DNA from 2 places in the Anoxybacillus sp. P3H1B genome. Region 1 is predicted to be linked to the other one. Evidence: predicted binding sites of a transcription regulator. Region 1 holds the regulator's gene; the other holds the start of a gene.
What was found. The regulator Rex, encoded in region 1, represses fermentation and respiration genes when NADH is low (regulators of the CRP and FNR family bind a similar motif). The targets are predictions, from matches to a motif close to TTGTGAAATATTTCACAA.
Positions count from the first base shown of each region.

Region 2: the regulator Rex is predicted to act here: its motif matches at 1,344-1,361, upstream of AT864_RS16655 (cytochrome ubiquinol oxidase subunit I).

Region 1 covers NZ_LPUG01000033.1:5,827-8,974, reverse strand. Annotated here, with positions in the region: gene AT864_RS17045 (CPBP family intramembrane glutamic endopeptidase) at 1-196, shown strand, start outside; gene AT864_RS17040 (YdiK family protein) at 193-390, shown strand; gene tatC (twin-arginine translocase subunit TatC) at 404-1,150, opposite strand; gene tatA (twin-arginine translocase TatA/TatE family subunit) at 1,175-1,327, opposite strand; gene AT864_RS17025 (redox-sensing transcriptional repressor Rex) at 1,324-1,983, opposite strand; gene moaC (cyclic pyranopterin monophosphate synthase MoaC) at 2,014-2,502, opposite strand; gene abc-f (ribosomal protection-like ABC-F family protein) at 2,621-3,148, shown strand, end outside.
Region 2 covers NZ_LPUG01000031.1:18,706-21,853, forward strand. Annotated here, with positions in the region: gene AT864_RS16655 (cytochrome ubiquinol oxidase subunit I) at 1-1,292, opposite strand, end outside; gene AT864_RS16660 (Fic family protein) at 1,642-2,085, shown strand; partial or broken gene AT864_RS16665 (LURP-one-related/scramblase family protein) at 2,460-2,961, opposite strand.

The DNA of each region.
Region 1 (3,148 bases):
TCTCCTGTATTCAACCATGGGATTTACATTTGCTTTTCTTTATGCCAAAACAAAGCGTATTTTCGTTCCGATCTTTGCTCATGTGACAATGAATACGTTCGTTGTCGTGATGCAAACCGTCTTTGCTGATCATATCGAACAAATCATAAAAGAAACCGACAAGATGCAATTTATATTTGGGGGCTTTTCATTATGAGAATTTCACCTTTAAGCACCGCGTTGTTCTACTTTCTAATGGGGGCTTTATTCACTTATTTAGCCACTCAAAGCGCCCATGAGAGCATATGGAATTTCTCTACCGTTGCCTTAATGGTCTTGGCCACTTTAGACTTCGGTGTATTTTTGCGACTGATCACCCTATATATTAGAATTCGAAATCAACAAAAATAAAAAGGGCTGACGTTCATTTTAAGTCAGCCCTTGCTTGTTCCGCTAAAAGCACTTTTCGATAGGCGATTCTTGAGATCCATATGCTCACTTCATATAAAAAAGACAACGGAATCATTACAATTAATTGTGATATTACATCTGGAGGGGTTATGATCGCTGCTACAATTAATAAAAGCAAATACGCATACCTTCTCCCTTTTGACAGTAAAAAAGGGGTAATCAACCCAAGACGCGTTAAAAACATAACGATCACCGGCAATTGAAATAACGCACCAAACGGCAATACAAGCTGAAGCAAAAACGTAAAATATTCGTTAATGCCAATTACTTGATTGATGCCTAGATCTGTCGCCAAGTCTTGCATAAAACGGACGACAAATGGAAACAAAACAAAATAGGCAAAGCTAATGCCGCTTAAAAATAAAAATAATGACAATGGAATATAGCTAAGTGTCACTTTTCTCTCTTTTTCGTATAGTCCAGGGCTGACGAAGGCCCAAATTTGATAAAGCAAAACCGGTGCGGTCATAATCAAAGCGATGACAAATGCAAATTGCATATAAATTTTAATCGGATCGGTCAATCGAAAGGCATTCATCGTTAACTCTCTTGCTTCATCAGCCTGTTGCAAATACCGAATCACAGGCTCGACAAGAAAGAAGCTGGCAGTCAAAGCAATAGCAAAAAAAATCAGCACAATAATCAATCGTTTTCTTAATTCCCCAAGATGTTCATATACAGACATTTCTTTATCGCTCATATGGAACCATCCTACCGTTCATCGTTACGCTTTTTTGTTGTTTTCTTCTTCATCCGTTAATCCCTTCGTCGCACTCTTAAATTCTTTTAGCGACTGGCCGAGCGATTTCCCCAGCTCTGGAAGTTTTTTCGTCCCAAACAATAAGACAATAACAAGCAAAATAAGTAAATATTTCACAATGAGTTCACTCCATTTGATTCAGATGGGTAATTCTTTAAAAAATATACAAGCGACTGTAGCTCAATGGCCAAATCAATATGATGCACCCGGATGTTTTCCGGCACATTTAGGCGTGCAGGAGTGAAATTCAAAATGCCTTTGATTCCCTTCTGCACAAGACGATCCGTAATAGACTGCGCAGCATGCGCTGGAACGGTTAAAATCGCCACAGAAATTTGTTCATGGATGAGTTCTTCCAGTTGATTTAAGTGATAAACAGGCACTCCACCCACTTCTGTCCCTACTTTTGCTTGATCGACGTCAAAAGCCATCACGATCTTTGTATTATTATTTTTCATAAAATTATAATTTAAAAATGCTGTTCCTAGATTTCCGACTCCGACTAACGCCACTTCCGTGATTTCATCTTGATCAAGCGTCTTGCGAAAAAACGATAATAAATAACTAACATTATACCCATAACCCTTTTTTCCAAGAGCCCCAAAATAAGAAAAATCACGCCGAATGGTTGCTGAATCGACTTTAACGGCTTCGCTTAATTCAGCTGAAGATACTCGCTGTTTTCCTGAAGCATATAAATTTTTTAAAAAACGATAGTATAGTGGTAATCGCTTAGCAGTTGCCTGTGGAATTTTCGGCTGTTCATTGCTCATGATAAATCCCCCGCATTCACTTAAACCGTCTTACTTTGCTTTACGCTGGTAGTGTCCGGATTTCCCTCCGGCTTTTTCTACGAGATATGTTGGCCCAATCACCATTCCTTTATCCAACGCTTTGCACATATCATAAACCGTAAGCGCACAGACCGAAGCAGCCGTGAGCGCTTCCATCTCTACCCCTGTGCTCCCTTTCGTTTTCACAGTCGCTGTAATGATCAGCTCACAGCTCTGTTCATGCATCCTCCATTCGAATTGAATATCGACTCCTTTTAACATTAAAGGATGGCACATGGGAATAAGATCAGCAGTTTTTTTAGCCGCCATAATACCAGCGACTTGAGCAACCGCAAGGACATCTCCCTTTTTTACAGAATGGCTGACAATTCCTTCATAAATCTCCTGGCTCACCGTAATACTTGTCCGAGCCACCGCCACACGCACGCTATCCGCCTTTTCGGTAATATCGACCATTTTGGCGCGGCCTTGTTCATTAAAATGCGTAAAAGATGCCAATAATATCTCCTCCACTTATAAACTATACACTATTTTTTCCCGTCTGTCTTTTCTAACTCGTTTTATTGCCCAAGTAAAAGCTCTTGCGATACACTAGTAAAACGAGAGGTGAAAAACAATGATCATTTTACAAATACGACAACTTTCTAAATATTTTGGCGCTGATCTTATTTTATCGAATATAAAATTAGAAATACAGTCAAAAGACCGCATCGCTCTCGTCGGAAGAAACGGAGCGGGAAAATCAACGCTACTTAAAATCATGGCTGGCGAACTGTCATATGACAGCGGGGAAATCATCAAACCTAAAGACGTCACGATCGGTTATCTTGCCCAAGATAGCGGCCTCGATTCCACCCTATCAATATGGGAGGAAATGATGACCGTGTTTTCCCCATTAAAAGCAATGGAACAAGAGCTGCGCACAATGGAACAGCAGATGGGAGATCCCGATCTTCTTGCAGACCCAAAACGTTACGATAAATTGCTAAAAGAATATGATATCCTGCAAGAAAAATTTAAAGACCAAGGGGGATACCAATACGAAGCAGACATTCGTTCCGTTTTGCATGGACTGCGATTTTCTGAATATGATTACACCACTACTTTTGTTCAATCGCTTAGCGGTGGACAACGAACCCGCTTG
Region 2 (3,148 bases), on a different contig from region 1:
AGCACGATGGCCAAAATAAGATAAATCGTTGTAAAGGCAATGAACGAGAACAATAATGAGCCGACAGACACATTTGGCGAAATCGATTGAGCCGTTTTCATCAATCCAAAAATGGTCCATGGCTGACGGCCGATTTCTGTCATAATCCAGCCCGCCGTATTCGCGATAAATGGAAAGGCAATCAATGTCACCATGATCTTTAAAAAGGCTGATTTTTTCATTAGTGTCTCCCGGAAATTCCACCATAAGCCGAACGCGGCCATCACAATCATCAACAGCCCTGCGCCCGCCATGATGCGGAAGCTCCAAAATGTCGTTTTCACCGGCGGAATATAGTTGCCCGGTCCGTATTTTGCTTCATATTCCTTTTGCAAGGTGAGCATTCCCGGCACCTTGCCTTCAAACTTCTCATAAGCAAGATAGCTTAACGCATACGGAATCGATAGCTCCAAGTTATTTTTTTGGTTTTCCACATCAATAAGGGCAAAAATCGTCCAAGCGGCCGGATCGCCGCTGTCCTGCCACAGCCCTTCGCTTGCGGCCATTTTCATTGGCTGGGATTCCATTAAATGCTGAGCTTGGGCATGTCCACTAAACGCCACGCCGAGTCCGGAAATCAAAGCAACGACCATCGCCATTTGAAACGACTTCTGGAAAAACTCTACTTCTTGCCGCTTCAATAATTTATACGCGCTCACGCCGCCAATGAAGAAAGCGCCTGTCGCCAATGATCCAAAGATCACGTGCGGATATTCCACTAATAATTGTGGGTTTCGTAATAAAGCAAAGAAATCGTTCATTTCAGCCCGTCCATTCCGAATGACGATGCCAACAGGTTCCTGCATAAACGAGTTTGCGGCCAAAATCCAAAGAGCCGAAAGCATCGTTCCAATGGAAACAAGCCAAATGCACAATAAATGGATTTTCTTGGATAGACGCCCCCAGCCAAAAATCCATAAACCGATAAACGTCGACTCCATAAAGAAAGCGAGCAGTCCTTCAATGGCCAAAGGAGCGCCGAACACATCCCCAACAAAGCGCGAATACTCTGACCAGTTCATTCCAAACTGAAACTCTTGAATAATTCCCGTTACCACCCCAACCGCGAAATTAATCAAAAACAAATGCCCCCAAAACTTCGCCATTTTTTTATAAATCTCTTGATTTTTCACCACATAAAATGTTTCCATCAGTGCAACCATAAAAGCTAAACCGATGGATAGCGGAACAAACAAAAAGTGAAAAATCGTGGTTGCGCCAAATTGAAGCCGAGCTAAAAACAGTTCAGACATCGTAGCTTTCCCTCCTCGATGCATGTTACCCCTAATCATACGGTGAAAATATTGTTCAACCTTTCACATACTATTGTAATGAAAAACGATGTGCCTTTTGTTAAAGGACGTTGACTGATTTGTGACAAATATGTAGAGAATTTGTGACATAGTGAACAAACATTTCGTTGCCCATCTTTTTTCCACTCTCGACAAGTGACAGGGCATTCATCCTCTGTTTTTTGATGTTAACTATTAAAATGCAAAATATACTTTAATATTTTACTCAATCAACATAAAGTAGAATTAAAGCGGTATATCACCATATTCGCCATTGCGATTCCTATCAAGAGGTGAAAGGCATGTAAAAATGAATGAATTAAAAAATATTGACAATGAAAATGCAGGGAAATACAGAACACATCATGTAGGCATCTCAGGAAGCGTTCATCACCCTGTTCATTTTTTAAATGTCCAAGAGGAAATGAATCATTTATTTTCTTGGTATGAACAAAATAAGACCGCGCTTCATCCCGTCCCATTAGCTGCAAAGCTTCACTTTCGGCTTGTCTATATCCATCCTTTTGCGGATGGGAACGGACGAACCGCACGTTTGATGATGAACTTTATACTCATGCACCATGGATACCCTCCTGCGATTATTAAGGCAAGCCCTGAACATCGCTTAAAGTATTATGAATCGTTAGAAAAAGCAAGTGTAGAAGGGGAATTGGAGCCTTTTACCGAACTGGTGACCAAATGTGCAGAGGAAAGTTTGACACATTACCTCCAGGCTTTAGGAATAGAAGAATAAATAAAAACGAGGGGAAAGGGACAGGGCCTGTCATTCGTCGATTATTTGCAGGAAAAGGCGCAGGCGATTTTAGCCTAACGAAAACATCATCACACTTCAGACATATCAAAAAACAAAGCCGCTTCGTTGTAAACAACGAGGGCAGCGGATCTACCAGTTGTTAAAAATATTTTAAGATGATGGCCAACCCTATGATTCATTTTTGATCAGGTAGAAAAATTCCGATTTGACTGATGTTGCATGAGGGTTCAAGTTCTTTCTACGCAACAGTCCGTTCCTATCCCCCCCTCCAGCCGTATTTTAAGCAGCTGGAGGGGTTCTACATGATTTTCGACAAGTGACAGGCACCCGTTCCCACGTAGCAGGCTTTCCTTTTAAGAACTAGTATGAATGATGGAAGCATTAGCTTGGTCAGCTTTTACACAATCAATAGCAATGACAATGGCGACGATGATCTTTTCCATCTCTTCATCCAATATTTGAACTTCGTAACTATCCCCCCAAGTAAACCACTTCTTACTAACATAGCCGACAACCTTCCCCTGCCGCAAAACTTGAAAGTCCATTTCCCACCAATTACCACGAACTTCAATATTGGCTGCATCAATCGTATAGCGCGGTTTTAAAATAGAAAAATCTTTTCTTATTGTTAAGACTTCTTGACCATTCACCTCTACAAAAAACTTCGGTAAAAAACTGAACGTTTTTTTCGTAATAAGAGCTACTTCTTCTCCACTTGCATTCCGGATTGAAAACGTTTTAGGAATTTTCATAAAACTGCCTTCCACGTAATAAACATCTTTTTCCGTATGATCTTTGATTGTAAATTTTTCACCCATACCTAAATAGCTTCTGCTTGATAAAAAGTCGTTTCATTATCCATCCCCCCAAATAGACCATTCGCTATTGCCACCATCAAGAACATGGTCCAAACGCTGTCTTCGGCTCATTTCCTACTCATTGTAAGTTCAAAAACAAAGAGAAACATACTTTTATTTTACAACATTTCCATATTTCACAGAATCATCTTTAATCATATAAAATCTTTATTATAAAATAGAAG